2 regions of the Thermoanaerobacter sp. RKWS2 genome follow, and region 2 is predicted to be linked to the other one. Evidence: predicted binding sites of a transcription regulator. Region 2 holds the regulator's gene; the other holds the start of a gene.
The links. The regulator ArgR, encoded in region 2, controls arginine synthesis, uptake and breakdown. The targets are predictions, from matches to a motif close to ANTGNATAAANATACA.
Positions count from the first base shown of each region.

Region 1: a site for ArgR is predicted at 8,363-8,378, ahead of argC (N-acetyl-gamma-glutamyl-phosphate reductase). Genes of this name have one in related genera too.

Region 1 is NZ_CP110888.1:2,565,929-2,582,944, forward strand. It holds gene carB (carbamoyl-phosphate synthase (glutamine-hydrolyzing) large subunit) at 1-2,884, opposite strand, end outside; partial or broken gene carA (glutamine-hydrolyzing carbamoyl-phosphate synthase small subunit) at 2,871-3,939, opposite strand; partial or broken gene OEI98_RS13660 (acetylornithine transaminase) at 3,941-5,124, opposite strand; gene argB (acetylglutamate kinase) at 5,111-6,010, opposite strand; partial or broken gene argJ (bifunctional glutamate N-acetyltransferase/amino-acid acetyltransferase ArgJ) at 6,007-7,226, opposite strand; gene argC (N-acetyl-gamma-glutamyl-phosphate reductase) at 7,271-8,305, opposite strand; gene OEI98_RS13680 (NADP-dependent isopropanol dehydrogenase) at 8,667-9,725, shown strand; gene OEI98_RS13685 (sulfide/dihydroorotate dehydrogenase-like FAD/NAD-binding protein) at 9,918-10,796, shown strand; gene gltA (NADPH-dependent glutamate synthase) at 10,783-12,183, shown strand; partial or broken gene OEI98_RS13695 (helix-hairpin-helix domain-containing protein) at 12,499-13,344, opposite strand; gene OEI98_RS13700 (ABC transporter permease) at 13,508-14,263, opposite strand; gene OEI98_RS13705 (ABC transporter ATP-binding protein) at 14,250-15,176, opposite strand; gene OEI98_RS13710 (PLDc N-terminal domain-containing protein) at 15,178-15,384, opposite strand; gene OEI98_RS13715 (zinc ribbon domain-containing protein) at 15,404-15,736, opposite strand; gene OEI98_RS13720 (hypothetical protein) at 15,741-16,004, opposite strand; gene sigY (RNA polymerase sigma factor SigY) at 16,147-16,677, opposite strand; gene OEI98_RS13730 (YdcF family protein) at 16,851-17,016, shown strand, end outside.
Region 2 is NZ_CP110888.1:1,262,301-1,279,316, reverse strand. It holds gene OEI98_RS06570 (endonuclease Q family protein) at 1-642, opposite strand, end outside; gene OEI98_RS06565 (NUDIX hydrolase) at 639-1,178, opposite strand; gene OEI98_RS06560 (DUF3866 family protein) at 1,353-2,429, opposite strand; gene OEI98_RS06555 (UDP-N-acetylmuramyl pentapeptide phosphotransferase) at 2,431-3,243, opposite strand; gene OEI98_RS06550 (glycosyltransferase family 2 protein) at 3,255-3,941, opposite strand; gene OEI98_RS06545 (copper transporter) at 3,952-4,878, opposite strand; partial or broken gene steA (putative cytokinetic ring protein SteA) at 4,891-6,011, opposite strand; gene spo0A (sporulation transcription factor Spo0A) at 6,250-7,032, opposite strand; partial or broken gene spoIVB (SpoIVB peptidase) at 7,117-8,429, opposite strand; gene recN (DNA repair protein RecN) at 8,548-10,248, opposite strand; gene OEI98_RS06520 (arginine repressor) at 10,266-10,718, opposite strand; gene OEI98_RS06515 (NAD(+)/NADH kinase) at 10,746-11,597, opposite strand; gene OEI98_RS06510 (TlyA family RNA methyltransferase) at 11,647-12,420, opposite strand; partial or broken gene dxs (1-deoxy-D-xylulose-5-phosphate synthase) at 12,443-14,304, opposite strand; gene OEI98_RS06500 (hypothetical protein) at 14,314-14,901, opposite strand; gene OEI98_RS06495 (polyprenyl synthetase family protein) at 15,655-16,539, opposite strand; gene xseB (exodeoxyribonuclease VII small subunit) at 16,532-16,759, opposite strand; gene xseA (exodeoxyribonuclease VII large subunit) at 16,752-17,016, opposite strand, start outside.

The DNA of each region.
Region 1 (17,016 bases), 1.3 Mb from region 2:
AACTTAAGCCCTGCAATTTTTCTACTAAAGATACTGCTTCTTGAAAATCTCTTTCCGCTATTGAAAGAAGAATCTTACCTTTTTTAGGTATTTTAAGGCCTGCTCCTTCTAAAGCTTTGTAAAGTGCTCCTTCATAGCTTAAATCTATACCCATTATTTCTCCAGTTGATTTCATTTCAGGACTTAGTGAAACTTCAACATCTGTCAATTTTTCCATAGAAAATACGGGAGCTTTTACAACCGTATATGGGGTCTGCGGCCATAAACCGCCTTTATAACTTAACTCTTTTAGCCTTTTGCCTAAGGCCACTTCTACTGCGAGTTTTACCATAGGTATACCCGTTGCTTTGCTCATAATAGGTACAGTACGTGAAGCTCTGGGATTTACTTCTAACACGTATACAGTGCCTTCTTTTACAGCAAATTGAATATTTATAAGTCCTTTTACATTTAAAGCTTTTGAAATCTTCTCTGTGTATTCGATAATAGTGTTTATCTCCCGTTCAGACAAATTTCTTGCAGGATATATTGAGAAACTATCTCCTGAATGCACTCCAGCTCTTTCTATGTGCTCCATTATTCCGGGTATTAATACACACTCACCATCTGAAACTGCATCAACTTCTACTTCTCTTCCATCTATATATTTATCTATTAAAACAGGTTTGCCTGGAGATACTTGGGTTGCATTTGAAACATAGTCGATTATCTCTTGAAGTGTGTTAACTTTTTCCATGGATTGACCGCCTATAACATAGGATGGCCTTACAAGAAGTGGAAAACCAAGTTTTAAGGCTATATCTTTTGCATCTCCTACTGTTAATGCATATTCGCCTTTAGGTTGATTGATGTTTAGCTCTTTTAAAAGTTTTGAGAATTTTTCCCTGTCTTCACTTATGTCAATACTTTCATGCGATGTGCCTAATATTTTCACTCCGTTTTTGACTAACTCTTCTGTAAGATTTATCGCTGTCTGGCCGCCAAACATTACCATTACACCAAGTGGTTTTTCTTTTTCATATATGTTTAAAACATCCTCCAATGTAATAGGCTCAAAGTACAACCTGTCTCCCGTGTCAAAGTCTGTGCTGACAGTTTCAGGATTGTTGTTTATTATGATAGATTTAATTCCAGCATCTCTTAAAGCCCACAAGGCTTTAACAGAACAGTAATCAAACTCAATTCCCTGACCAATTCTTATAGGACCAGAACCTATTACAATTACCTTTGGTATATCATGGGTCTCAACTTCGTCTTCCTCACAATAAGTTGAATATATATATTGTGTAATTGATTCAAACTCTGCTGCACAGGTATCTACCATTTTATAAGAAGGATATATACCATATTTTTTCCTCAATGTTCTCACATCTTCTTCTTTAATTCCCTTTATCGTTGCAATCTCTCTATCTGAAAAGCCCATTCTCTTTGCTTTTTTAAGAATCTCTTCCCTTAACTCATTTTTCTCTATTTCCCTTTCCATATTTATAATATTTAAAAGCTTATTTAAAAACCATTTGTCTATTTTTGTAACGTCATTTATATAATCAATGTCTATATCGCGGCGAAGAGCTTCTGCTATATAAAATAGCCTCATGTCATTAGGAACTGATATGCCTTTTAGTATTTCTTCTGTTTTCATGCCTTTTATATTGTTTAATCGAAGGCCGTAAGCTTTTATCTCTAATGACCTTACGGCCTTCAAGAGGGAGGCTTCAAAAGACCTTTCTATTGCCATTACTTCTCCTGTCGCCTTCATCTGTGTACCTATTTTTCTATCAGTAGTATAAAATTTGTCAAAAGGCCATCTCGGTATTTTTGTCACAACATAATCCAGTGCAGGTTCAAAAAATGCAGTTGTTTTACCTGTTACAGGATTTTTTATTTCATCAAGTCTAAGCCCTATTGCAATTTTTGCAGCAACCTTTGCAATAGGATAACCTGTCGCTTTTGATGCCAGTGCGCTTGAACGACTAACCCTTGGGTTTACTTCTATAACGTAGTATTTGTGGCTTTGGGGATCTAAAGCAAATTGGATATTACATCCTCCCTCAATTTTTAAAGCCTTGATTATTTTAATACTTGCACTTCTTAACATTTGATATTCGTAATCTGACAAAGTCTGCACTGGCGCTACAACTATACTATCTCCTGTATGAACTCCTACAGGATCAAAATTTTCCATGCTACAGATGGTAATACAATTATCAGCAGCATCTCTCATTACTTCAAACTCTATTTCTTTCCATCCATACAGAGATTTTTCAACAAGTACTTCTTGAGCCATGCTTTTTTTAAGACCTAAATCCACAATCGATATAAGTTCTTCGTCATTGTGGGCTATACCACCGCCTGTACCTCCGAGTGTATATGCAGGCCTTATTATCAAAGGATAACCGTAATTTTTAGCAAATTTAAGTGCATCCTCTACATTTGTGACTGTGATACTTTCAGCAACTGGCTCTCTTATTTCCTGCATTTTTCTTTTAAAAAGTTCTCTATCTTCTGCAGTTTTTATTGACTCAAAAGAAGTTCCTAAAAGTTTTACATTATATTTATCTAAAATTCCTTCTTCTTTAAGTTTGACAGCAAGATTAAGCCCTGTCTGTCCTCCTAAGGTAGCAAGAATTCCATCGGGTTTTTCTTTAGCTATTATTTTTTCAACTACAGAAACAGTAGGATTTTCAATATAAACAATATCTGCTATATCAGTATCAGTCATTATGGTAGCTGGATTGTTGTTTACCAGAACGACTTGTACCCCTTCTTCTTTTAAGGATTTACAGGCTTGGGTTCCTGAATAATCAAACTCCGCTGCTTGCCCTATTATAATAGGGCCTGAGCCTATTACCAGAACCTTACTAATATCCTTATACTTCGGCAAAATAAGACCTCCTTTTGTAAACCATGACTATATCCATGAATTTATCAAAAATATCTGTTGAATCACGGGGTCCAGGACATGCCTCAGGATGATACTGCACAGAAAAAACTGGCAGAAACTTATGCATAATGCCTTCTACTGTTCCATCGTTTAAGTTTATATGGGTTACAGTTATCTTGTCTTTATCTATTGACTCATCTTCAACAGCGTATCCGTGGTTTTGAGAAGTTATATAGTCTTTATTTGTTAGTAAATCCTTAACAGGTTGATTTGCACCTCTGTGGCCAAATTTCATCTTTACTGTATTACATCCAAGAGCAATGGCTATTATTTGATGCCCTAAGCATATTCCAAGCACAGGTTTTATACCTATAAATTGTTTAGTAAGTTCTATTGCATAAACTGCATCTTTAGGGTCTCCTGGTCCATTTGAAAGAAATATTGCATCGGGATTTATTTGCATAACATCATCATAACTTGTATTATAAGGAAACACATAAATATCAAACCCAACAGAATTTAGCATCTTTAAAATACTTTTTTGTGCCAAGGTCAATAAAAGCAAGTTTTGGGCCAATACCCGCTATACGATATGACCTTTTTGTAGAAACTTCTTCTAAAAGATTTGTTTGGTCAAATTCTATGTCGTCGTCAGGGTTACAAGTTATAATTCCTCTCATAGTTCCATTTTCTCTAAGCTTTTTTGTCAAAGCCCTTGTATCAATTCCCGATAATACTGGTATGTTGTGCTTATCAAGATAGCTTAAAAGCGACTCCTCACTTTGAAAATTACTAGGCTTATCGCAATATTCCCGTACCACAAATCCTCTTATATAAGGCTTTTCTGATTGAAAGTCGTATTTGTTAATGCCGTAATTTCCTATTAAAGGATATGTCATGACAACTATTTGACCTGCATAAGATGGATCTGTTATGGCTTCTTGATAGCCTGTCATACCTGTGGTAAAAACAACCTCTCCATATCCTTTTTTGTTTTTGCTTATTAACTCACCTTCAAATATGCTTCCATCCTCAAGTTTTAAATAACCTTTCATGCTAAAACCCCATTTCACAAAGTACATCCTCCAGTATTATTAACGCCGTATCTATTTCCTCTTCTGTCACAGTAAGAGGAGGGACAAATCTTAAAACATTGTGACTGATACAATTTATAAGTAAGCCTTTTTCCATTGCCTTTGTCACAATATCCGAAGCCTCTTCCATATCCATTTGACAGCCTATCATAAGGCCCTTTCCTCTCACCTCTTTTATGACACTGTATTTCTCCTTTAAATTTTTAAGTTTTCTCCTAAAATACTCGCCTTTTTGAGCCACACTATCTAAAAAGCCTTCCTTTGTTATTTCATTCATAACCGCAATTCCTGCGGCACAAGCAAGGGGATTTCCTCCAAATGTGGAGGCATGGTCTCCCGGTTGAAAAACAGCTTTATCCTCTTTTGCGACAATAGCTCCTATTGGGAAGCCTCCCCCAATCCCTTTGCCAAAGTCATAATGTCAGGAGTTATGCCGTAATGTTCATATCCAAAAAGTTTTCCTGTACGACCTATACCTGTCTGAACTTCGTCTATTATAAAGAGAATGTCATTTTCATCACATATCTCTCTTGCCGCCTTTATATACTCTGGTATAGCTTCATGGATACCGCCTTCACCTTGCACTACTTCAAGCATAATCGCACACACTTCATCATCAATAGCTTCATAAAGAGCATCAATATCATTAAAAGGTACATATTTAAAACCAGAGAGAAGTGGGCCAAAACCTTTGTGATACTTCTCTTGACCTGTCGCAGTAAGTGCCCCAAAAGTTCTACCGTGAAAAGAATTTTTGGCAGATATAACTTTATACCTTTTATCACCGTATTTTAATGAGGCATATTTTCTGGCAAGTTTTATTGCGCCTTCATTTGCTTCTGCACCACTATTTGCAAAAAATACCTTATTCCCAAAGGAGTTTTCCGCGATTATCTTTGCAAGTTGTATCTGATTCTCATTCCAATAAAGATTAGAACAGTGTATAAGTTTTTCGGATTGGTTCTTTATAGCATCAACTAATGCCGGATGACAATGCCCCAATGAATTTACTGCAATGCCTGCAACAAAATCGAGATAAACATTCCCTTTGTCATCCCACACTTTTGTCCCTTTCCCCTCCACCAGGGTAATAGGGTATCTGCTGTAAGTATTCATTACATATTTCTTATCATCAACGCTTATCATCATCAAAACATTCCTTTCCTATCATAGTTCCTATTCCTTCATCAGTAAAAATTTCAAGAAGCAGTGAATGTGTAAGCCTTCCGTCAATGATGTGAGCTCTTTTTACTCCATTTTCAACAGCTTTTATGCAACATTCAAGTTTTGGTATCATTCCACCGTTTATGCGTCCCGAATTCATAAATTCTTTTGCGTGCTCTAAGTCCATTCGGGATATTAGGCTACTTTTATCATTTATATTTGATAGAATTCCTTCGACATCTGTAAGTAAAATTAGTTTTTCAGCCTTTAATGCTTCTGCGATTTTTCCTGCTGCAGTATCCGCATTTACATTGTACGTTTTGCCGTCATCTCCGAAAGATGTCGGTGCAATAACAGGTATATAGCCTTTTTCCAGCATCATCGTTATTACATCTATGTTTACATCTACAATTTTTCCTACGTATCCTATGTCGCCATTCGATGTGTCCTTTTCCGCCTTTAAAAGTTTGCCATCTTTTCCACTTATGCCAATCGCCTGACCGCCTAATTCATTGATCATAGATACAATTTCCTTATTAATGCGCCCCACTAGTACCATTTCAACAACTTCCATAGTTACCTCGTCAGTAACCCGCAGTCCCTTCACAAACTTTGACTCTATGCCTAATCTTTTTAGCATGTTATTTATTTCTGGTCCACCGCCATGTACAACTACAGGATTTAATCCTACAAATTTCATCAATACAATGTCCTGCATTACCATTCTTTTTAAATTGCAGTCTAACATTGCACTTCCACCATATTTTATTACAACAGTCTTGCCAGAAAACTTCTTAATGTATGGGAGTGCTTCTATTAAAACATGGGCTTTTGCAATTTCATCGCCAAACTTCTCTTTTCTAATCATGTCCTGTAACTCCCATTGATTTTCACATAGTCATAGCTTAAATCGCACCCCCAAGAAGTCGCAGTACATTCCCCGGCTTTCATATCTACAGTTAGAGTAATTTCTTTTTCTTTTAAAATTTCTTTGGCTAAAGCCTCATCAAAAAAGATGTATCCGCCGTTTTCACAAACTTTAACCTCTCCCTTCACGCTTTTTAAATATATGTCAACTCTACTTACGTCAAAATCTGCCCCTGAATACCCCACTGCCGCGAGAATCCTTCCCCAGTTGGCATCTTCACCGAATATAGCTGTCTTTACAAGATTTGAGTTTACGATAGACTTTGCAGCTAATCTTGCATCTTTTTCAGTTTTTGCATTTATTACATTTACTTCCATGAATTTAGTTGCTCCTTCCCCATCCTTCACAATAAGTTTTGCAAGAGTTTTATTCACATACTCTAAGGCTTTATAAAACACATCAAATTCATGAGTCCCTTCTTCTATTGTTTTGTTTTGCGCTTCCCCATTTGCAAGTATTATCGCTGTATCATTTGTGCTCATATCTCCATCAACAGAAATCATGTTATAAGTTTTGTCTACAGTTTCTTTAAAAGCTTTATTTAATGCAACCTTAGTTATATTAGCATCTGTAAGTATAAAAGAAAGCATTGTGGCCATATTTGGATGTATCATACCTGACCCTTTCGCAAACCCTGTCATTGTAACAATTTTACCTTCTATTACAAACTTGGCTGTCACACCTTTTAAAAAGGTATCTGTTGTCATTATAGCTTCAGCCGCCTGGTACCCACCCTCTGTTGAAAGATTTTCTGCCGCAGCCTCAATCCCTTTTAAAACTTTTTCCATAGGAAGAGGTACTCCAATAACTCCTGTAGAACATACCAGCACATTTTCTTCATCTATTTTAAGAAGTTGTGACACTTTTTTTGCCATGTTAACCGCATCCTCAAAGCCTTTTTCTCCTGTGCAGGCATTGGCATTGCCACTGTTTATAATGATCGCCTGTGCTATACCTTTTTCTATTCTTTTCATATCAAGAAGGACTGGCGCCGCTTTAACCTTATTCGTTGTAAATACTGCTGCTGCATTTGCCACTTTTTCTGAATATATTAATGCAATATCCTTTTTACTTTTTTTATCCCTGCAAAAATGCCTGAGGCTAAAAAGCCTTTTGGCAGTTCAATGCTTCCTTCTAAAATCTCCAACTCTTCCATTATCAAATCCTCCAAATCCCTTTATTTTTTGTTTGTGGTTTTATCTAAGGATATATTGGAACTATATCAAGTCCAGTATTTTCATTTATTCCAAACATAATATTCATATTTTGCACTGCCTGGCCTGACGCTCCTTTGACAAGATTGTCAATAGCAGACATAACTATTAGAGTACTTGTATGTTTATCAATCTCAAACCCTATGTGGCAAAAGTTTGAACCATACACGTTTTTTGTTGCGGGGTAATTACCAGGTTGTAACACTTTTACAAAATACTCATTTTTATAAAAATCGGTGTAAACATTATAAACAGTGTTTACATCCATATCTTTTTTTAGTTTGCAATACATAGTACTTAAAATTCCTCTTGTCATTGGCGTAAGGTGGGGAGTAAACACAACTGACACTTTTTCACCAAAAACTTTTGAAAGCTCTTGCTCAATCTCTGGGATATGTCTATGCTTTGCAACATTATACGCTTTTATGTTTTCATTGCATTCTGCATACATATTGTTATGGGAGAGATTGTGACCTGCACCTGATACACCTGACTTTGAATCAACAATTACATTCCCCTCTATTATGCCATTTTTCAAAAGAGGCATAAGTCCTAATATAACGCTTGTAGGATAACATCCAGGATTTCCTACAACTTGAGCCTCTTTTATAGTATCTCTGTAAACTTCCGGAAGACCATATACCCTTTTAATACCTTCATAATTTTCATAATCTCCACCATACCATTCTTTATAGACAGAGTAATCGTCAAATCTAAAGTCAGCTCCTAAGTCAATCACCTTTACTCCTTTTTTTACAGCTTCTCTGGCGATTTTTGAAGCATGACCTGAAGGCAAAGCCGTAAATATGACATCGCATTCTGACATTGCCTTTTCTAGGCTTAACTCTTCCAACTCTTTGTCGCAAAAACCAATGAGGGATGAATAAACATCCGAAATTGCTTTGGTATTATAACTTTGAGAAGAAAGATATTTTATCTCTACTTTTTCATGCTTTGAGAGAATTCTTATAAGTTCGACTCCTGTATAACCCGTTGCCCCAAATATTCCTACTCTCACCATTTAAAGTGCCTCCCTCTTTTACATCCCCTGTCATTTATTAATATATATACGCTTTGATTTATATTTATGCATAAAGTGTTAAAAAAATATTTTTTAATGCATAAATACAATATTTAATTTATAATTATACAACTTTTATTTTACATTATACCACCATAAAAAATTTTTTCAAGAGTTTTTCATAAAAAATTTCGTTAAATTATTTCGCAAAAATAAAAAATAATGATTGACAAATTCCTAACGATGTGTTATATTATAAATTGTATACTGTATACAATTATAAAATAAATTATTAATAATTAACGGGTTAGCTAGTATTCACATTAATAACTTTCCCAGTATTTCAGGAGGTGTCTTAATAATGAAAGGTTTTGCAATGCTCAGTATCGGTAAAGTCGGTTGGATTGAAAAAGAAAAGCCTACTCCCGGCCCTTTTGACGCTATCGTAAGACCTCTAGCTGTGGCCCCTTGCACTTCGGACGTTCATACCGTTTTTGAAGGTGCTATTGGCGAAAGACATAACATGATACTCGGTCACGAAGCTGTAGGTGAAGTAGTTGAAGTAGGTAGTGAGGTAAAAGATTTTAAACCTGGTGATCGCGTTGTTGTACCAGCTATTACCCCTGATTGGCGAACCTCTGAAGTACAAAGAGGATATCACCAACACTCTGGTGGAATGCTGGCAGGCTGGAAATTTTCGAATATAAAAGATGGTGTTTTTGGTGAATTTTTTCATGTGAACGATGCTGATATGAATTTAGCACATCTGCCTAAGGAAATTCCATTGGAAGCTGCAGTTATGATTCCCGATATGATGACTACTGGCTTTCACGGAGCCGAACTGGCAGAAATAGAATTAGGTGCAACGGTAGCGGTTTTGGGTATTGGTCCAGTAGGTCTTATGGCAGTCGCTGGTGCCAAATTGCGGGGTGCTGGAAGAATTATTGCAGTAGGCAGTAGACCTGTTTGTGTAGATGCTGCAAAATACTATGGAGCTACTGATATTGTAAACTATAAAAATGGTCCTATCGAAAGCCAGATTATGGATTTAACGGAAGGCAAAGGTGTTGATGCTGCCATCATCGCTGGAGGAAATGCTGACATTATGGCTACAGCAGTTAAGATTGTTAAACCAGGCGGCACCATCGCTAATGTAAATTATTTTGGCGAAGGAGATGTTCTGCCTGTTCCTCGTCTTGAATGGGGTTGCGGCATGGCTCATAAAGCTATAAAAGGCGGTTTATGCCCTGGTGGACGTCTAAGAATGGAAAGACTGATTGACCTTGTTTTTTATAAGCGTGTCGATCCTTCCAAACTCGTCACTCATGTTTTTCAAGGATTTGATAATATTGAAAAAGCTCTAATGCTGATGAAAGATAAACCAAAAGACCTAATCAAACCTGTTGTGATATTAACATAAAAATGGGGACTTAAACCCCCATTTTTATGTTGATAAAGCTAAATACAACGGTTTTTTTGTGACACATCGGCCTTTTGTTAAAAAATAACAATAAATAGTTATTTTCGTAACATTTTTATTGTCATTAATACTAATAATATCTTCGAAAGTGATAAAATATTGCTGAAATCTTAATAGAAGAGGAGGATTATCATGTTCAAAATTTTAGAAAAAAGAGAATTGGCACCTTCCATCAAGTTGTTTGTAATAGAGGCACCACTAGTGGCTAAAAAAGCAAGGCCAGGCCAATTCGTTATACTAAGGATAAAAGAAGGAGGAGAGCGGATTCCCCTTACTATTGCGGACTACGATGCCCAGAATGGCACTGTTACAATAGTATTCCAAGAGGTAGGTAAAACCACCCGTGAGCTGGGGACTTTGGAAGCGGGAGACTATATAGAGGACTTTGTTGGCCCATTAGGAGTTCCAGTGGAGTTTCCTAATCACAAGAAAGTTTTAGGAATAGGCGGAGGCCTTGGTATTGCTCCACTTTATCCTAAACTCAAAATGCTTCATCAGCAGGGGGTAGAAGTAGTTTCTATTATAGGTGCTAGGACAGCTGAATTGCTAATCTTGGAAGAAGAGATAAAAGCTGTAAGTGACAGGATGTATATCTGCACCGACGATGGCTCAAAAGGCCGCCATGGGTTTGTCACAGTAGTACTTAAAGAGCTTTTAGAACAAGGTGAAAAATTTGATGAGATTATTATCATAGGTCCCCCGATTTTGATGAAAATAGGAAGCGAAATTACCAAGCCCTATGGCATACCCACTATGGTGAGCCTTAATCCCATAATGGTAGACGGCACAGGCATGTGCGGTGGGTGTCGTGTCACCGTAGACGGAGAAATCAAATTTGCTTGCGTTGATGGTCCGGCTTTCGACGGCCATAAAGTAGATTTCGATGAACTAATAAAAAGATTGGCCACTTATAAGGAGGAAGAAAAAATTTCCCTCGAAAGATTTAATGAAGCTCATGAATGCAAATTAATCAACAAAATAGAAGGAGCTGATAAAGATGCCGTTAAATAGAAGCAAAAAGAAAACACCCATGCCTACCCAAAAGCCTGAAGTCCGCAGGCGTAATTTTAACGAAGTAGCTTTGGGCTATTCGGAAGAAGAGGCAGTTAGTGAAGCCCAGAGGTGCCTTCAGTGTAAAAAACCAGGATGTGTTGAAGGGTGCCCCGTTCAGGTACAAATTCCCCAGTTTATAAAACGTATTGCAGAAAGAGATTTTGAAGGAGCTATAAAGATTATAAAAGAAACCAACAGCTTGCCCGCCATATGTGGCAGAGTCTGTCCACAAGAAGCACAATGCGAGAAAAACTGTGTTTTGGGCAAAGTAGGTGAACCTGTGGCCATAGGTCGCCTAGAACGGTTCGCAGCAGACTGGGAGAGAACAAAAGGTATCCGTCCCCCGGTAATTCCTAAAAAGCTTGGTAAAAAAGTGGCCATCATCGGTTCCGGGCCCGCCGGTCTCACCTGTGCAGGAGATTTGGCTAAACTCGGCTATGATGTAACGATCTTTGAAGCTCTTCACAAACCCGGCGGCGTACTGGTATACGGTATTCCTGAATTCAGGCTACCGAAAATTATAGTGGAACAAGAAGTAAAGTTTATACAACAGCTGGGCGTAGAAATTAAAACCAACATGGTTATGGGCAAAGTTCTGACGATAGACGACCTTTTTGAAATGGGGTATGAGGCTGTCTTTATCAGCACCGGAGCTGGCCTCCCGAAATTTATGGGCATACCTGGTGAAAACTACCTTGGCGTGTATTCAGCCAACGAGTTTCTAACCAGAATAAACCTGATGAAAGCCTATTCTTTTCCCAACACTGACACCCCCATAAAGGTAGGCAAAAAAGTAGCAGTAATAGGGGGTGGCAATGTAGCTATGGATGCAGCCAGGTCTGCTCTAAGAATGGGAGCTGACGAAGTTCATATTGTGTATCGCCGTTCTGAAGAAGAAATGCCCGCAAGAAAAGAAGAATTCGAGAACGCTAAAGAGGAAAGTATTATATTTGATTTCCTCACAAATCCAGTGAGAATAATAGGTAACGAAAATGGTTGGGTCAAAGGTATTGAGTGTATCCGCATGGAACTTGGAGAACCTAACGCTTCGGGTCGTCGTCGTCCAGTTCCTATAACGGGTTCTGAATTTATTATGGATGTTGATACGGTAGTAATCGCCATAGGTACTGGCCCTAATCCCCTCCTCACAAAGACCACTGAAGGCTTAGAACTTACAAAACACGGTTATATCGCTGTCGATGAAGAGGGAAGAACTTCCAGAGAAGGGGTATGGGCTGGAGGCGATATTGTAACGGGTTCAGCTACTGTAATTTTGGCCATGGGTGCCGGAAAAAAAGCAGCTCGCTCCATCCATGAATACTTACAAAACAAAAAATGGCGGTAAACATCTTTCGGTAAACTAAAGAGACGATAGCAAGTCGGTGCTGTGGAAGGACATACATCCAGCTATCGTCTCTTTTATTTATGAATTTATCGTTTTGCCTGCTCATTTATTTCCTGTTCAGCAATCGTTTTTAAAATTTTGTTGCTTGCATCTATTAATAAAAACTACCTTCTATTTTGCATCTTTCAAAAGCAAAAAGCCGCCTTTAGGCTAACTCATTATTCCTTTACTACCCATTGATTTATTCATCTCACTTCAATTGGAATAATTTGTAGATTTCATGAACTTCATAAGTGTTTATTACATCTTTTGCCTACCGTATTCGTTCATTTTGATACCCATTTGCTTCGCCCTATGCCTCATTGCAGTATTGTGCTCTTTGCTGCCTGTAAAGTGGTGAAGTGCATAAGGGAATTCTTTTTCCGTTACAACTCTTAAATCTGCATTTATACCTGACTTTAAAATGACACTGGTTTTTGTATCTCCTTTTGCTATAACTTCCTTTACCCCTGGATAATTTACAAAGGCTTCCATAACTTTTGAGGAATCTGATGCCGCAGCCAAAATATCAATATCTTTTACTATCTCTTTTTTCCTTCGTAAACTACCTGCAATTTTCGTCACTAATGCAGTTTTAGTCATATCTAAATATTCCTTTAATTTAAGCGCTTCTGTGTAAGCTTCTGGATATAAATGCTGACCGCTGAATTGCTTTACAAACTGTATCCCTTCCAAAATTTTCTTTTGAGTTTTTTCCCCAAAACCCGCAAGATCTATCAATCTATTTTCTATACAAGCATATTCCAACTCTCTAATTGTGGTAATATTTAATTTTTCGTATATAGTCTTTATCTTTTTTGGACCAAGACCGGGAATTTTAAGCATTTCAACAAGCCCTTCAGGAATAGAGGCTTTTAAATCCTCATAATATTTCATTTTACCTGTTAAAACTAGCTCCGTAATCTTTTTATTAATTGCCTCCCCTATCCCTTTTATGTCTTTTAATCTATCCTCTTTAACAAGGATTTCTATATCTTCATCTAATAATTCTATTGTCCTCGCAGCATTATAATAAGCTCTCGACTTAAAAGGATTTTCCCCTTTAAGCTCCAGCAATAACCCTATATCGTTTAAAATATTCGCAATCTCCTTTTTATCCATTTTATACTTCCCTTTAGCACACAAAATCTTTAGTACATTATACCACAGAAAAAATAAAAAAGAGAGGATTAAATATAGCCTCTCTTTATAAAAGACAAGGGGACGGTTCTTTTGTCTTATTTCAATATGAAACAAAAAAACCGTCTCCTTGTTCGGGAAAAAGTTATATTATTTCAATTTTGTTCATTATTTTCATTGTAAATATGGACAATATTATGCAATATAGTATTGCCGATATAATTGTAGTTAAAATATTTTCTGTACTAAAGGAATTCGCAAGTGAAATTAAGTTGTAGGGAATAAATTTAGCTATTTTATCAATATTTACTAATATTGATGAGACTATATGAAGTATTAATACTAATAATGCAGCTATTATACCTTTTTTCAAAATGCTACTCAAAAATATAAGCAATGTTATTATGAAAATATAATAAATTGACATTAAGATAGATGATATTAATATTTTATTGAAAGCTATGACGTTGTTATGGAAAAGTGTTGTTGCGTAATAGTAATTAATAGCAAATCCAGTTATTATGAAAATTGACAAAGTAACGGAATAATGAAGTATTTTTGATATGACAATAGCTGAAAGGTTAGCACCTTTAGAATAAGGGAATACTAATTTTTGTGAAGACACTTCTTCTCTTAGGGTTCCCATGAGTGTTAAAAGCACTATCAGTAATGATATTTGATTTAAATCCTTTATATAATTTTGTACTGCAGATTTCATATCAATTTGTATTAAAGAAGCTAAATCACCATTTATTTCATTTTTAAGCATTTCTGGAAGCAATTTAAGGATTATAGGATCAAGTATAGCAAATAGAACAATGCCAATTAGAAGTATTAGATATTTGTAATGCCTCCACGATTCTATTATTTCCTTTTTCAGATATGCTTTAAAGGTGTTCATTTTGCTTCACCATCCTTATAAATATGTCCTCTAGAGTATTTTCTCTTCTTTGCAGTGATATAACAGGTATACTAAGTTTTGATATTTCATTGAGGATATTCTTTTTTGCTGCTTCAATGTCATTTACGTAAATACTTATAATATCATTCTCTATTTTAATATCATCAATCCATTTTACATTATTAAGTTTTTCTTCAGCATTGGTAGGTAAATTTTCAAAGACAATATCATACACAGGCTGAATATATTTTTGCTTTAATTCTTTTAATCTTCCTGAAAAGATAATTTTACCTTTATCAAGTATGCCAACATAGTCGCAAACTCTCTCAGCATCACTTAATATATGGGTAGATAAGAATATGGTTTTTCCATTTTTCTTCATTTCCAAGATTTGATTAAGTATATCATATCTGCTTTCTGGATCTAAGGCAGATGTAGGTTCATCTAAAAAAATTATTTCAGGGTTATCTAAAAGAGCCACCGCCAGTCCTAATTTTTGCTTCATTCCTCTTGAATAACCTTGTATTTTTTTGTTGGCGGCTTCTTTTAATTTAACTGTATTAAGGAGTTCTTCCACTTCTGTTCTAACTTTTTGATGAGGAATACCTCTTATTTTACTTATAAAATACAGGTATTCGCTACCAGTCATGTAGTTATAAAAAGTAGGATTTTCAGGAAGGTATCCTATTTCGTTAATTAGTTTCCTATTATTTCTATTTAACATTTTACCATTGATATATATTTCTCCCTCATCATAATCAATAAGCCCTGTTAAAATATTCATTGTGGTAGTTTTGCCAGCACCATTTCGCCCTAATAAGCCGTAAATATTTCCTTTTTCAACTTCAAAACTTATCCCTTTTAAAACTTCATATTTACCGTATTTTTTTGTTAGATTAAAAGCTTTTATCATGTTATTCTCTCTCCCTGCCTATAGTTAAAAATATCAAGCAACCTAATATTTCTCCAAAGATTATAATTAAAAACCATGCCCATTTTGGAAGATATTTAACTTTGTCTTTTGAAAGTCTGTAAATTGAAAATACAGTAAGTCCTAACTGGATTATAGCTAAAGGAAGAAGTAGTTTTATTAATTCAGGATTGCTTAATTTATCAATCATTAATTTAGACCTCCTCAGATTATTTTAATTTTGTTGAACATTCAGGACAGTATTTCCAATCATCTTTTATTTCAGCTCCACATTTTGGACATGTTTTCTTTAAAGAAGTACCACAATAAGGACAGAATTTGTAATCATTTCTTACTGTTTTCCCACAATTAGGACATTTAAGATATCCATACCTTGTTACAAAAAGGTATATGATTAAAGAGGTAGGTATATTTAGGAGTCCAAAAATCCCCCATGCCCAGTAGTATTTTTCACCACGTTTTTTTGCATCCATAAAAATCCATAAAGCTTGAAGAAATAATAGGGGTATTACAATTATTAAAATTAATGTGTTTTTGGACATTTTATCATCTCCTTGAAGTCTTTAATTTGTAAAAGGGTATTAAGATTAATGGCAGATTGAAATAAAGGAAAATTTGCGTGTATAGGAGCAACCTAACATCCAAATTTGCCATAAATAATACTGATGATATTAAGAAAATTATTGATGTGGTTATAAAAATAAGCAATTCAAGTCTATCTTTTCGTTTATTTCTTATTTGCTCTGCCTTTTCTATAATTTCTGCGATATTTACTTGCAAGTCTGACATATCAATATCTAAGGTATCCATGTAATTTAATGTTAGTTTTAAATTTTTTTGAATGTATAACAGTCACTGCAATTTTCAATATGTGAAATTACTTCTGTATTGTCACTAAGTTCATTGTAGTGAATATCAATTATTTTGTCTTGTATTTTTTTACATTCTCTTTTCACAATATACCCCTTCTTCCCATTTCTGACATTATTTCTTTTATAGCATTGTGTAAACGTGACCGTACTGTGCCAACAGGGCAGTCCATTATTTTCGCAATTTCTTGGTATTTATATCCATAATAGTGTTTTAAAATGAATACTGCTCTTTTCTCATAAGGCAGTTTCATTAAAATATTCATTAGTTCGCTGTATTGAATATTTGTCATAGCGGTCTCTTCTACATCTTCTTCAGTATTTGAAAATATTTCTTCTACAAGTTCAATATTTTTGTGTTTTCTTAAATAATCTTTAAATGTATTAGTTGCGATTTTTAAAAGCCATGTTGAGAACTTGACTTCAGGAGTAAAATTTTTAATATTTAAAATAGCTTTGAGCATTGTTTCCTGTACTATATCCTGGGCAAGCATCGGATTACCTGTCATTTTAATGCAATATCCTAATAAAGTATTATAGTTTTGGGAGAGTAACTCATTTAGAGCATATTTATTACCATTTTTTGCTTTATATATTAGTTCTTTCTCTTCCATCACCTGCCCACCCTTCTACAAATTAAACGTGACTAAGTAAAAAGTTCATAATTTTATTTTATCAAAAACTGGTTATTTATAAGTGTATTGTGAAGAATTGTTTTAGTAATAGGATATATGTTGTATAATGATATAAAGGGTTTTATTATAATAATTTTCTGGAGGAAAGTTTAATGAAATTATTATTGAGGTTTATAGGGATTTTAATAGTAATTTTTGTTACAGTGGTAATAACATTAGAATATCAGATAATTTCTTTTGCACTTTATGAAAAACCAAAAAAATCTGATGTGATAATAGTTTTAGGCTGTGCAGTATATGGAAAGACGCCAAGTCCTT
Region 2 (17,016 bases):
ATGGGCATCTGAATTGGAAAGAAAAGTTTTATTTTGTAACTCCTCAATCTGATCAGCCATATCAGAGTCCGCGCTAAGGCCTAACTCTACTCCATAAATATATTGATAAAAATCTTTAAAGACATATTTAAGCCTATCAGTAGAACTGCCATAATAACTTTTAAAGGGAGTAAAAACATGGGCGGGAATCACAACCCCGCTGTATTTTTCTGCGATTTCAACAACTTGCACACTTGTAAGATTTACTCGTTGAGAGCTTAGATTTATATTTTTAATGTATTTAGAAATTTCTTGAGAAAACAAAGAAATACTCTCAATATCTCTAAAATAACAAGTTAAATGAGGAGAACCCTTTTCCTCTTTGCCAATTTCTATTTCACTGCCTAAAATCAAAGTAACTTTATTTTTATACCTAAGCCCTCCTTCTTCAAGGGAGAATAATATTCCTTCTTGTATATATTCTTTTAGCTCCTCCAAAATAAGCGGAGAAGCGCCATCTACAATGCCAACTATATCAATTCCCTTTAATATACTTTTTTCTAATATATTTAAAACAGTTAAATTTTTTGAGGCCGCAATTTTTACAGGAGCTCCTTTTATACTCCTTGCAACATGAACATGCAAATCTCCGTAAAATCTCATAAGCTACTCCTCATTTTTAAATAATATAAAATTCCAATTATCGTTTTAGAATCTTTTATTTGATTTTGTAAAATCATTTCCCACAATTCCTCTGGAGTATATTCATATAATTCTAAAAATTCGTCCTCATCAGGTTGAGCAGTGTATTTTTTTAAATCTTTTGCAAAATACAAATACATTTTTTCATTAGAAAAACCGGGAGTAGTATAAAAAGTAATCAAATGCTTTATAAAACTTGCTTCATAACCTGTCTCTTCTAATAACTCTCTTTTAGCACAAATCAAAGGGTCTTCACCCTTTTCTAATTTTCCTGCCGGTATTTCTAATAAAGACTCCTCTGCAGGTTTTCTATACTGTTTGACTAATAAAATCTTTCCTTCTTCATTAACTGCTACTATGGATACACCGCCAGGATGCTCAACTATTTCTCGCGTAGTAACTTTTCCATTAGGCAGTTTTACCTCATCTACTCTTAAATTTATTATTTTCCCTTCAAAAATCTTGTTGGTGTTAACTGTAACTTCTTTTTGTTCCAAAATTCATCTTCCTTTCTATGTATAATTTTAGCAATAAATACATACTATAGAAATGAGGTGAGAAATATGATTATAGTGGGAAACACTCTTTATTATGCTGGAAAATTTTCCACCCTATTATTTTTATTAAAGGAACTAAATAAAAAATACAAAACTTTAGGAGAAGTAATCAAATCAGTTTCGCACTAATTTAAAAGACACATAAAGGGCTGCAGCTCCACAAGCATTAAAAAAGTCTGGCTCACTTTCATAATTTCTTCCCATTGTTGTCAATTTAAGCCCAGATTCTTCTATATATCTTTTAGTAATGGAAGACTCCACAAATTCTATTGTAAATCGCGAAAATACTGGATTCGAAATTATTTGTTCTTTTATTATCTTCTCTTTTTCTCTTTCCATTGTAGGAAAAGTCAAAACACAGGAACTGTTACACAGCTCTAAAACAGTTATAGTATGGTGACTAATCCCTTGATGTCTCTGCCTTTTATCATTAAACCCTATTCTTGGGATAAGTACAGGCTTACCTCCTAATTTACTTGTAGCATCTATTATATGGGCTTGTTCTACCCCTGAAAACCCATATTTGGTTCCTGTGCCTACTATTCCCGGTCCCATCGTTACTATAACAACATCTGCTTTTAACACTTCCTTTGCACCTATCAAAGCAGTATAAATATTTACACATTCATAATCTCCTCCAAAAGCATGTCCAATTGTAACTGTTTTATCTATTATTCCCCTCTTTTTAAGCTCAAAAACTGTATTGCTGAAACTAATAGGCAGACATCCTCCATCTGTCATCACATATGTAATTTTAAGGTTAGGATTTGTACTTTTTAGCACTAAGGCTACAGGCGCTACCATACTGTGAAGTTCTCCAACTATTACAGGTAAATCTTCTAAACTTTCAAACTCTTCAAAAGCAGTATGATAAGGACTGTTTTGCTCCTCCATAGTCAACACATTTATCTGAAAAGGCGTATATCTCAATTTCATAATATGCCCATTTCCCACAGCATCGTATTCAGAGTATTTGAGATTTACAACTATAAAGTCATAGCCACCTGTCCCAAGATTTAAAAGGCGAGCAGTTCGGTTTACATAAACTTTATCTCCTACTTCTATTTTACCAGTTATATCGTCATAATTTAAAGCTAACGCCTTTTCTCCCTCTGACTCAACTTCCACAACAGTTATACCTTCTCTTTGTGCAACAATTTTACTTACTTTAGCTAAATAAACGCTAATCACATTATCTTTCTCCTTTTCTTCCTAACATATCGAGGTAATTTAAGACTTTATTTTTTTCGATTAAAGCAGTTAAAGAATATTTTTCTGTAAAAATATGTAATAAAATTAGCAACGCCAATATTATCAACCTGCCATATAAATCAAAAATAAGAATACTGCTTATTCCCAAAGACATTCCTAAAACATTTGATCCAGTGTCCCCCATCATCACATTTGCTTTTAAATCTTCTGGAAAATACACTAAAAGAATCATAGTCAGCAAGACTAAGAAATGGGGATGGGTTTTCCCGATTATTAGAAAAATTAAAGAAATAACCAAAAAAGTTTTTCCGCATCTTCCAGGTCGCAAGTCTACAAGGTTTAAAAAATTCGTAAAAAGTGCAATTATCAAGGTATTTATTATCAATTCCTCTATATTATTTTTTCCAACATTAAAACTCACATAAAAAGCAATTAAAATTCCTGATAAAGCCTTTAAACTGCCTGTAGTAGGCTTTCCTTTTAAAAGCATAGTTATATGACCCTTTAACCCTCTTACACTTCTGTCTCCTAATACATCATCTATAAAACCGACAAAAGAAATCAGTGATAAGCTCAATAAAATTACCTCTTGATATTCTATTCTAACTCCAAATAAATTGAGAAGTACAATTGACACAAATAAAGCAGGAACAAATACAATACCACCACAAACAGGTATCATAACTTTTTTATAGTTTTCCTTCAAACACAAAGGCTTGTTAATAATGCTATAAAAAAGCTTTTTTGTTATAACTGTCATTATTAAAGGAATTAATATTTTAGTCCAAAACACTATCTCACCTGCTATTCTTTAATATTCTTTGAAAACAACTTATACACTAATACTTTTAGTATATCCCAAAACTGCTTACCTCTGTGCAGGAAGCCTTTCAAGTTTCTCCCTGTAACAGAGTGCGTCATATTCACTTCTACTTCTTTTATTTTATACCCTTTCTTTAATATATCTATTGTCATACCAACTTCTATTCCAAAACCTTTATAAAAAGTTTTTAAACTCTCTAAAACCTCTTTTTTAAAAGCCCTTTGACCTGACAAGACAGATTCAATTTCATATCCTGTAAAGTATTTTACTCCTTTTCTGGCTAAAGTTTTAACAAAGCCAAATCCAGCTTTTATATTTGTCTTTGGAAATTTAGCAATTGTAACATCTGCTTTTCCCTCAAGAACAGGCAATATAAGTTTTTTGACTTCTCGTGACAAAAGACCTACATCTGCATCTAAAAAAACTATCACATCATTTTTTGCATATTTCAAGCCTTCTTTTAAAGCTGTCCCTTTGCCAACATTTCTCTTCATATTGACTATTTTAGCTCCTGCTTTTCTTGCCTTTTCAGCAGTACTATCAGTTGAGCCATCATTTATTACGATGACTTCATCAACTTCTTCAACATCTTTTAATCCCTTTATGGTATCAATTATTCTTTCTTCTTCATTGTAAGCAGGTATCAATACACTAACTTTTTTATTCATCTATCTACCCTCACTTTTTAGAATTAGCAGAGGAATTATGTGTAGAATTGTCAGTATTCATAAAAGAATCTGGCATTAAGCTCATTGCACTTTGCTTAATTCCATAATTTCCTTCTTTACCCTCCATTACCATTATAAGCGACGTCTGCCCTATTATATCCTCCACATTATCTATTGTGGAAATATGCTGTTTTTTATACGCATCAATATAGGAATATTTAGTATCACTTTGTTCAACACCTACAATAGGAACATTAAGTAGCTTCACTTGTTTTATAATGGGAATATCTATAGAAGCTACATTATTATCTTTATTATTACTTCCTCCAGCTATAATTACAAAATCTGTATTACCTGGAATCCCTGTAAAATCTATATAACCATTTGTCTTTAAATAATTAATAAGGTCCACATCCTGACCTGTTACAATTGCATTAGCTAATTTTGAAACTACAAATTCATTCAAATGCTTTTCGTCTACTGTAACTCCATATTTATTAGAAAGGAAGTTTATTAAATTTTGCACTTCCAATTCATCGCCAGTATCAAAACTGTCTTTTATAACAGTAATCGACTCAATAGTAGCTCCTGCCTTTAAAAGAGCATTTCTCATGCCAGAATATATAAACTCATTTGTAGTTTCAATAATCGCTACTTTCACTCCCGTTAATCTATCAGCTACTAACTCAGGAAAAATAATTTGATGATATTGATTGTAATACCCTATCTGTTTATTTAACTCTTGAACAGTGTTTTTTAAATTATTATTTTCTGTTTGTAAATCCTTAAACTTTTGTTCTAACTCGTTTATAATTGCAGTTTGTTGCTCTGAAAAAACTTTTTGGCCATCTAACATAAAACCTATAAAAATTCCAATTCCTAAAGCAATAAAAATAGAAGCAATTGTCAAAACATAGTATTTAATATTTATATTCATAGAAAGTCCTCCTCAAAATCCGATTAAAAGGCGAATTCTAAGTTGTAATAGTTTCAATAGCTGCTGCATAGGTGGTGAAAAATACGCTATTACTCCAAGAGGAATCAATGCTGCCAGTATAATGCTAAATATATAAGAAATTTTAAAAGTTTCTCTGTACAGCTTATTTACTCCTTTGGCATCGATTAATTTTTCTCCTACTTTTAATCGCACTAAAAAAGTGCTGGACATTCCTTTTCTCCCTTTTTCCAGAAAATCAATCATGCTGGAATGGGTCCCTACAGCCACAATTAAGTCAGCACCTTTTTCAAAAGCCAAAAGCATAGCTATATCTTCACTTGTACCTGGAGCCTTAAAAATTTCCGCTTTAAGGCCTAATGCCGTTACTCTTTCCAAGCCCGGCGCTCTTCCGTCGGGATAGGCATGAACAATAATTTCCTTAGCCTTTTTTAAAGCCTCATCGCTTACACTGTCCATATCTCCAATGACTATGTCAGGAACAAGGCCAAACTCTAAAAGAGCATCTGCCCCTCCATCTACCCCTATTAAAATCGGTTTTACATCGTTAATATACTGTTTTATTGTAAACAAATCTTCTTTGTAATCCTTTCCTCTAACAACCACAAGAGCATGTCTATTTTTAAAACGAGTTTTAGTATTAGGTAATTCAACACCACCCAAAATAAAATATTTTTCTTTTTTTGCATATTCCAATGTATTTTCAATAAATTTATCTAATTCAACACCTATGTTTTCGCGACTTTCCTGCAATTTATAGTTTATAACGTCCTTTGTAAGAAGTTTCCCGCTTTTTATAAACACACCATCTTTATATATTTCATTATCTATTATAGTGATTTTGTCATTTTCTTTCAACAAATCAAAAATATCCTTCCCAACATCGTCAATAATTGGAATTCCAGCCTCACATAAAATAGAAGGCCCCATGTTAGGATATCTGCCACTTATAGACTTATCAGCATTTATGACTGCCAAAACTTTTTTTCAACTAAGGATTCAGCAGCCACTTCATCTATATCTCTATGGTCAATTATAGCTATTTCTCCAGAATTTAGTCTTTTTACTAAATTTTTAGTTCTTTTATCCATTTTAATTGTACCTGTTATTTGCATACAAGCTTCCTCCATAAAGTAACATCCCATTGTTTATTATTATAGCATAAAAAATTTTTACATGAAATAAAAAGTCAACATGTCAATCACATAAAATATGCCCTCTATTTGTTTTTTTAACAAACAGAGGACATAACTTATTTGTCGCCGTGAAAATTCAATATTTATCGCCCTATTTTATGTTTGTTGCCCTTTTGAAATGGGAGGTTAAAAAAGAGAAAGCAGGTATCTACCCCTTTTACCCCGCTTTCATCCCCAACCTCAATTTATCAGCAATAAGCGCGATGAATTCTGAGTTTGTCGGCTTACCTTTTTCGTCATTTATAGTATATCCAAAAAGTTCATTTAAGACTTCTGTTTTGCCCCTGCTCCAAGCAACTTCTATTGCATGCCTTATAGCTCTTTCTACTCTGCTAGGAGTAGTATTGTACTTTTCAGCAATTTTAGGATATAACATTTTAGTTACAGAATTTAAATACTCCATATTGCTAATAACAAGAGAAATAGCATCTCTTAGATACATATAGCCTTTTATATGAGCTGGTACTCCTACCTCATGAATAATTTCTGTAATCATTGCTTCAAGGTCATAATTTTTCTTCGCTTTTACCACAGGAAATACAGTCTTTGATACTACATCTAATTCAGGCTCCATAAGCTCAGAAATCCTTTTTGACAACATAGCTAAATCAAAAGGTTTTAAAATATAATAATCTGCCCCTAATGCAATAGCCCGTTGAGTTATTTTTTCTTGGCCTACTGCAGATAAGACTAAAATTTTAGGCTTTTTTAATTGTTCTTCATTTATCTTTTCCAAAACACCAATGCCATCTAAATATGGCATTATAATATCTAAAATTAACAAATCTGGCGGTTGATTTTTAATGAGTTCAATCGCTTGGTTGCCGTCATTGGCAACACCAACCACTTCAATATTTTCTTGAGTAGATAAATACTCAGCTAAAATAGTAGCAAATTCTTTGTTATCATCTGCTATCCCTACTCTAATCTTCTTAACCAATTATTTAACCTCCCATTGCTAATATTAGTATATAATATTTATTCTACATAATAATTGAATTTCCTTCTTTTCCCTTAAAAATTTTTAGTTATTTGTAAAAACCTGCTTATTATTAAGTAGAGTATTCATTTCATTAATCATCCATTCTGCATAAACAGCATATCCTTTTGTAGGGTCATTCACAAAAACGTGAGTAACTGCTCCTACCAGTTTTCCATCTTGTATAATAGGACTACCACTCATACCCTGTATTATGCCTCCAGTCTTTTTTAATAAATTCTTGTCAACAATTTTAATTATCATACTTTTAGGGCTAGGAGTTTCTTGATACGCTTTTTTGATAATTTCAATATCAAATTGCTGTATACCTGTATTATCAATGGTAGCCAATATTTTAGCTGGCCCTTCTTTTATTTGGCTTTGATATGCTATAGGAATCTCGCCATACAAATCGTTCTTAAAGTCTTCATACATATTCCCGTAAATTCCAAATTCAGTGTTTTTTAATATATTCCCTATTGTATCAACTTCTTCTAAAAAAATCCCTTTTAATTCCCCAGGTTTACTTCTTCTTCCTTGGTCAATAGAAGTAATTCGAGAATTCATAATCTCTCCATTTTCTACTGATAACATGTGACCAGTATCTATATCAGTTATAGCATGACCTAAAGCTCCATACATCTTGCTAGTAGGATAATAAAAGGTTAAAGTACCTATACCAGCAGTGTGGTCTCTCACCCAAAGACCTATTCTGTATTGTCTATCCTCTTTTGACTTTATAGGATAAATCGTAGTATAAAAGATATTATTTTTTCTATTTATTTTTAACTTTAAGGCTTTTCCCTGTAATTCATTTGCAATTTGTGTAATGTCTTCTGCTTGCTTTATTTCTATGCCGTTGACTTCTAATATTATATCTCCTATCTGTATTTTCCCTTGCTTATAAGGACTATAAATTTTACCGTCCTCCCCCATTATATCTGAATAGCCTACTACTAATACTCCCTTTGTATTTAACTTGACCCCTATCGCTTGGCCGCCCGGTACTACTTTTATTGTCGGAACGATGTCAACACTGATATGCTTTATAGGAAATATTCCAAAGAGCTTAAAATCCAAATTTACTGTGCCTGTGTTTACCGCTTCTATAGTAATAGGTTCTTTCAAATTTAAAACATTTTTATCTTCTGTCTCATTAATTTTTAAAAAACCTTTTTTATCAGCTTGAAAACTTACTTTTATTGGTATATTAAAGTTATAATTAACTTTTTCACCTTGAAAAAATTTAAAACTTGAGGGAGTTTTCGCTATATCTTGTATAGGAGTAAAATAATTTGCAAATACTAAAAAAAGCTTAAGGATATAAAAAGTAGCAATTTTACCGTATTTTTTGTCATTCTCTCACTTCCTTTTTGCAGCTTATTTTAATCTAAAATTAACTTAACCTTTTTTAAAGCTTTATATACTGTCAATATATTATCCGATAGTAAAAGGAAGTGAGATTAAACTAAAATATTAAATTTTGCTTTTAAATTGAGATGCAATATCTAATAATTCTTTTGAATGTTCTAAAGTAGTCTGAGTAACATGTGATCCTCCCATAATACGAGCTAATTCATTTATTTTACCTTGATAGTCAAGTTTTTCCACATTTATATAAGTTCTTTCATTTTTTGTAATTTTGGAGATTCGATAATGTGTATCTGCCATAGAAGCGATTTGAGGTAAATGAGTCACACAAATCAATTGATGTTTTTTAGAAAGATATGCCATTTTTTCAGCTACTAATTGGGCAGTTTTCCCGCTTATTCCTGTATCAACTTCGTCGAAAATCAAAGTGGAAATTCCATCTGCGGAAGCGAGAATAGTTTTTAATGCCAGCATAATTCTCGAAAGCTCGCCACCAGAAGCAATTTTAGACAAAGGTTTTAAAGGCTCTCCTATATTTGTAGAAATTAAAAATTCAATTTTATCAAATCCTGTTTCAGTAGGTTCTTCCATTTTTTCTATATTCACTTTAAAATAAGCATTTGGCATATTAAGTTCAACTAAAATTTGATTTATATTTTTTTCTATATTATCTGCTATTTGCTTCCTTTTGAGATGTAATGCTTCACCAACTTCTAAAATTTTTTCCCATAACTTTTGCTGCTTAAGCTTCAATTCTTCTTGCTTTTCTTCAAAATTTAATATATTCTCTAATTCTCTTTTTTTATTTTCTTTAAATTCTAAAATATGCTGTATTGTAGGTCCATATTTTCTTTTCAAGGAATTTATTTGATCTAATCGTATTTCTATTTCCTCTAAACTTTGCTGGTTAAAATCTAAGCCATTCAAGTAATCCCGTACCTGTAAAGCACAATCCTCTAATTCATAGAGAATATTCTCCAGCTTATCTTTTAACCCTTTAAGCTTTTCATCTATAGAAAAGGCTGTTTCTAAATTTTTTATTACAACATGTAAATTATCTAAAACAGAAAAGCTCCCACTACCTTCGTACAAAATTTTGTAACTAGAATTCATAGCAGTAAATAATTTTTCGAAATTCATAAGCAAATTTCTTTTTTCTAACAACTGTGTTTCCTCTTCTACGCTCAAATTCGCCTTTTCAATCTCTTCAATTTGATACTTCAAAAGATCAATTGTTTCATTCTTTTCTTTTTCATCTTTAAAAAAACTTGAAATCTCATTTTGTATCTTTCTATATTCTTCTAACAGCTCTTTAAATTTTTCTTTTAAACTTTTAAACTTTTGGTCACCAAAATTATCTAAAATAGAAAGATGTTTTGTATTGTCTAAAAGAAACTGATGCTCATGTTGACCTAAAATATCTACCAAGAAAGCACCTATTTTACTCAAAAAAGAAAGAGGCACTATTCTGCCATTTATCCTACAATAACTTCTTCCACTGCTTGTAATTTCTCTATTTATTATCAAAGTATCATCCTCTTCTAAGCTCAAACCTACTTCTTCTAAAATTTCTACAATTTTATCCTTGTTAGAATCCACAAAAAATATTCCTTCTACGATAGCTTTTTCTTCACCAGTACGTATTATATCTCTACTGGCTCGACTACCTAAAAGCAGCAAAACCGAGTCTATAACTATAGATTTCCCTGCTCCTGTTTCTCCAGTTAATGCATTGAATCCTTCTTCAAATTGTATTTCTGCCTTGTCAATAAGTGCAACGTTTTGGATGCTAAGTGCTAAAAGCATAACAAAACCCCCAAAAATCACTTAACTAACTTTCTGAATTTCTCCAATAGCTCTTGAACAGCTTCTTCATTTCTCACTAAAACAAAAATGGTATTGTCACCTGCTAAAGTTCCAACTATATCTTTCCAATTTAATGTATCAATCGCCTCTGCTGCTGCGGGAGCTGTGCCTGATAACGTTTTTATAGCTATGATATTTCCAGCATAATCCACGCTCACTATAGACTCAGATAATAAAGTCATTAGTCTCTCTGTAATATGGCTATCTACTTTTCCCATCGGGGCGTATTTATATCTTTTTCCATCCTCTGTTAAAACTTTTATCAGTCTCAATTCTTTTATATCTCTTGACACAGTCGCTTGAGTCACATCAATACCTTGTTTTTGAAGTTCAGCTGCTAACTCTTCCTGTGTTTCAATTTCTTTTTCAGATATTATTTCAAGAATTTTAGCGTGTCGAGCTATTTTCATCATAGTAATCTTCACCTCTTTTACTTTTTATCTTTCTGTAAGTTTGTCCCTCAATAAGTCAAAAAAATTGGTATTTTTTACTTTTATAAGATTGGTATATTCATTGCTTTTTTTAATGTAAATTATATCTCTATAATCAAGTTTATATCCCTGTTGTCCGTCGGTTGTTATCATTAAATCTTGATTCTCTTCGCTTATTTCCAACCTGAGGACATCCTCTCGTGAAACTATTATAGACCTTGAATATAAAGTATGGGGACATATAGGTGTTATTATTATAACTTCTACTGTAGGATATACAATAGGACCTCCTGCTGAAAGTGAATAAGCAGTTGAACCAGTAGGAGTTGCAATTATTACTCCATCTGCTAAATAAGTATCTACATAGTTATTATTGACATAGGTATTTATACGAGCCATTCTTGAAAAAGCTCCTCTTGTAATGACAATATCATTCAAAGCTCTAAAATTAATAATCTCCATATCATTTTTAACTACATTTGCCTCTAGCATCATCCTTTTTTCTACTGTATATTCTCCTTTATATATTTTATCTAAAGAAACAAACACCTCATTTACATCTACTTCCGTAAGAAATCCAAGATGACCTAAATTCACGGCAAAAATAGGCGTGTCAAAAGGCGCACAAAGCCTTGCAACATTTAAAATAGTACCATCTCCACCTAAAGCAATTATAAAATCGCATTTACTATATATATCTGTAGATTTTCTACCGTATTCATCATAACCCATTTTAGACGCAACTATTTCGTTAAGATATGGTTCAGAACCATGCTCCAATAGCCATTTTACTACAGATTTTGTCACTTCTAAGTCTTTATCTTTATTAATATTTGGAATTACACCGACTTTTTTCATTATAATATCACCACATTTATCATATTCTACAAAAAAACAAATTTTCCTGCTACAAATTTTTAAATGCCTCTTTTACAATTTTCGTAATGTCAAAATTGTGTTGCTTTTCAATTCCCTTTTTGCCGTAAATTAAATATTCTATATTGCCTTCTGCCCCTTTTATAGGAGAATAGGTAATACCTATTATACCGTAGTTAAACTTTTGAAACAAAGTCACAATTTTTTCAATCACTTCCCTATGAACGGCCGGGTCTCTCAGGACGCCTTTTTTACCTACTTTTTCTCTCCCTGCTTCAAATTGAGGTTTTATTAAAGCTATCAAATCTCCCTCTGGTTTTAAAAATTTATCTGCAGAAGGTATAACAAGTTCAAGGGAGATAAAAGAAACGTCTATTGTGATCATGTCCACTATTTCAGGCAATGTCTCTAAAAATCTTATATTAGTCTTTTCCATGTTTATGACCCGAGGGTCATTTCTTAAACTCCAATCCAATTGCCCGTATCCTACATCTACAGCATATACTTTCAAAGCACCGTGTTTTAAAAGACAGTCAGTAAAACCTCCTGTGGAAGCTCCAATGTCTAAGGCAATCTTGCCAGTCACATTAATATTAAACGTTTCTATCGCTTTTTGTAACTTTAGCCCACCTCTACTTACATAAGGTAAAGAATTAGTTTTTACTTCAATTGAAGATTCTATGTTGACAAACTCTCCAGCTTTTTCAATTTTCTTGCCATCAACATATACTTCTCCTGCCATAATAGAAGCTTTTGCTTTTTCTCTTGAGGAGAAAAAACCTTTTTGAACAAGCAAAACATCCAATCTTTCTTTTTTGAAGCCATATTTACCTCATTTCCTTATATTTTTGTAGTATAGTATTTGCGATAGACTCGGCATCTAAATTGTATTTTTTAAACAAGTTTTCCACATCTCCGTGTTCAATAAATTTATCAGGAAACCCTAAACGCAAAACTGGCTTATATATTCCATTAGAATTTAAAAGCTCGAGTATAGCGCTTCCAACACCACCAGCTATGACATTGTCTTCCACTGTAACAATAAATTTAACTTTGTTTGAGATATCCAAAATCAGCTCTTCATCTACAGGTTTGACAAATCTCAAATTGACAATAAAGGGTTGCAAATCAGAAGCTTTTAAAATTTCTTTTGCTTCTAACACCTTTCCTACCATTCTTCCTAATGCAAAAATTGCTATTTCTGTTCCTTCAGAAATTAACTCTGCCTTTCCAAACTCTATACTGCATTCTCTTGTAATATCGAATTCTCCTGCTTTTCCCCTTGGATACCTTATGGCAACAGGGAAGTCAAGATTTCTTGATAATTTAACCATTTCAACTAATTCATTGGCATCTTTAGGAGACATAATCGCTATATTAGGTATAGGCCTCAAATATGATAGGTCAAAAACTCCTTGATGGGTTTCTCCATCCTCTCCTACAATTCCCGCTCTATCAATTGCAAAAACAACAGGTAATTTTTGTATACATACATCGTGTATAAGCTGGTCATAAGCTCTTTGTAAAAAGGTAGAATACACTGCAAAATAAGGTTTATATCCTTGTACTGCCATTCCTGCTGCAAAGGTAGTAGCATGCTGCTCTGCTATTCCTACATCAAAAAATCTTTCAGGAATCAATTTTGCAAAATGAATAAGCCCTGTTCCCTCTGGCATGGCAGCAGTTATTGCAACAATTTTGTCATCTTTTAATGCCATTTCAGTAAGAGTCTTCCCAAATACATCAGAATAAGTCGCCTGCCCCTCATTTACAAACTTACCTGTTTGTATGTCAAAAGGAGCTGCAGAATGAAATTTATCAGGAAATTTTTCTGCAAATTTATAGCCTTTGCCTTTTTTTGTGATAACATGTACTAAAATAGGTCCTTTTATTTTCTTTGCTCTTTCTAAAACCTCTATTAGGCTATCAACGTCATGTCCGTCAATAGGTCCTAAATATGTAAAGCCCATCTCTTCAAAAAACATTCCTGGCACTACTAACTGTTTTACAGAATCCTTAATTCTTTCAATGTATTTATGAAGGCTTTTTCCTATTGGAGGTACAATATTGAGTAAATTATCAACCTCTTGTTTTAATTTGTTGTAAGTAGGGTCAGTTCTAAGTTTACTTAAATACAAAGATAAACTACCTACGTTTTCCGAAATAGACATCTCATTGTGATTTAGCACGACAATCAAATCTGTTTTAGACCTTCCTGCATTATTTAATGCTTCAAAAGCCATGCCACCTGTCAAAGCTCCATCACCGATTACCGCTACAACAGAATATTTTTCACCCTTTAAATCTCTTGCCTTGGCAATACCCAATGCTGCAGATATAGAGGTGCTACTGTGACCTGCTCCAAATATATCATGCACACTTTCCGTTCTTTTAGTATAACCAGAAAGGCCATTGAATTTCCTTAAAGTATCAAACTGGTCTTTCCTACCTGTAATTATTTTATGTACATAACATTGATGCCCAACATCCCAAATTATTTTGTCAACAGGTGAATTAAAAACATAGTGAAGTGCAACTGTAAGTTCAACAATTCCAAGGTTTGAAGCTAAATGCCCACCTGTTTTAGACACCTTTTCTATTAAAAACTGGCGTATTTCTTCACAAAGCAGTGGAAAGTCCTTTTTGTCAATTTTTTTAAATCATAAGGGCTGTTAATTTGTTCTAACATTTAAAACCCTCACTTTCTTTTTTTCCTTTTATTATTTTTATAATCGGGCAAAATCTTTATACCCGTGTTTTTTTCTATCCAAGCAAAAATTACAGCAACTGTATAAACAATAGACTGGCTTTTAGCTATACCTATATTTTTACCAATAGCTTTTCCTCCAATTGTAATGGCAGATAATAAACCTCCTAAAATCGCAGTATAAATAGAACCTTTGGGTCCCTCAAAAGCTAATTTTACAATTATTGCCATCAGAGCAGCACCAGAAACAATTCCAGAAATATCTCCTACTACGTCATTGCAAAAATTAGCCACAATATTAGCATTTCTAAGAAGTTTTATGGCTTCCTTTGCTCCAAATACTTTTTTAGCCGCCATTGCATGAAAAGGTTCTTCTCTGCCTGAAATTACTGCTGTACCTATTATATCAAAAATTATACCAATTAACACTATAAAACCAAGAATACAAAAGGCTACAAGGAGATTGCTCTCTTTTAATGCAACATCAGAAAAAAAATTTAATATAGTGGCAAGAAAAAAGGTTATAATAGTTATATGTAAAATCCACTTATAATTCGTATTTATGTTTTTATTTTTCATAATAAAAAAAGACCTCCTACATGTATAAAGGCAAAGTGGTAGCATATTGGGTAAACTTTGCGGCTTAGGTCCAGTAGGATTTCCCAAGCGTGCACTGAACGTCGCCGTTCAGCGGTTCCCCTTTAAGCCCGCTTTTACCTTGTCGCCAAAGGTAAGACTGGACTACCACTTAGTCCGCACCGTAATCCCCAATATGCCGCCCGGCAAGGCGCAGCCTAGGAGTTTTCCTCAACAGAGGGACTAACCCCTATCCTCTTTTGCAATTCGGGTTTCATCAGCAATAGCCAGTAATTCAAGAGCTCTTTGAATTATGGCTTACAACTGATATCCACCCGAATCACTCAAGGCAGGCTACACTGTCCGCAGCTTTATGGCCGCGAGACAGGTTCATCCTACCCCGTAGCCTGTAAAAGCCACGCAAGTAGGTCTCCGCGGAGGAAGGGTCAACGCCCACATGCCATTGTGGATCGCCCCCCTCCTTAACTCCCAGCACCAGCCCCCAACTGGGCGTTGAAAGCCAGCACCAGGAACTTCATCGATGTGCCCTTGACGGATTTTTAGGCCCGTCTTCGGGATTAGCGCCTCTGACTAGGATACTGCACCACTTTGCCTTTCTTTTCAAGGTATATTAATTATAACATAATAAAAATGACAATATCAAACCTCTACAAAGTCTGTAGAAGGTTGCTACAGTCATTTAACTGTCAAAAAACTCATTTCTTTCAAAAAGCATTGTCAATACTCCCTTAAGCTTTAGTTTACTCTTTCAATCAAATAATTGGAAAGCTCTTTTAAAAACTCTGCTTTTTCTCCAAACCTATCTAAAATCTTTATAGCATTCTGTGTAAGCTCTACAACCATCTCTTGAGATTTTTCTAATCCAAAAATATTGACAAAAGTAAACTTGCCTTTTTCTTTATCACTACCTACTTTTTTACCCAATTTTTCCTCTTCTCCTATTACATCCAATATATCATCTTTTATTTGAAAAGCAAAACCTATTAAGCGTGCATATTCCCTTAAGGCATGAATCTCTTCTTCTGTAGCACCAGCGATGTAAGCTCCTGCGCAAACAGAGGCTTCTATCAAAGCTCCTGTCTTGTGTTCATGCATAAATTTTAATTCTTCATAAGTAAGCTCCGTATTCTGGGATAGTATATCTACAACTTGCCCACCAATAATTCCTTTACATCCTGAGGCTGTCGCAATTTCATTGGTAGCTTTCAATATTCTTTCATAATCTTCAGGATGTTCTAAAGCATGTCTTACTAACACTTCATACCCTAAATTTAAAAGCCCATCGCCAGCTAAAATTGCTATAGCTTCCCCATAAACTTTGTGATTCGTGGGCTTTCCTCTTCTTAAATCATCATTATCCATTGCTGGAAGGTCATCGTGAATCAGAGAATAAGTATGAATAAGTTCAATCGCACAAGCTACAGGAAGAGCTTTTTTTATATCTCCTCCTAAAAGCTCACAAGAAGAAAGGCATAAAACTGGTCTTAACCTTTTCCCTCCCGCAAACACACTATATCTCATTGCTTCATAAATTATCTCTGGTTTTTCATCTATATCAAGTATTCTGTGTAGTTCTTTCTCAACAAGCTGTTGTTTTTCTCTTAACTTTTCTTTAAACATCCTTTTCCTCCTCTTTAAAATCAATTTCTTCATTTTCGTTGATGAGAAGGGTTATCTTTCCTTCAACCTCACTTAACCTTTTTTCTAATCTCTTAGAAATTTCAACACCTTCTTTAAACAAGTTAAAAGACTCTTCCAACCTTAAATTTCCTTTTTCTAGTGTATTTACAATTTCTTCTAATCTCATCATTTCTTCTTCAAAAGTCAATTCCTCATTCATTCTCTTTCACCTCTTGTACAATCGCTTTAGCTTTGCCATCTTTAAATAAAATTTTTATTTCATCATAAGGTTTTATATCTTTCACAGAAGAAATAACTTTTTCTTGCTTATCTAAAACAATTGTATAACCTCTTGTAAGTACTTTTAAAGGACTTAAAGAATTCAACTTTTCTGCTAAAATTAAAAAATCATTTCTTTTATGTTGGTATATAGAAAGCATTTCATTGTATAAAGAGGCTGTTAAATTTTCAACTTTA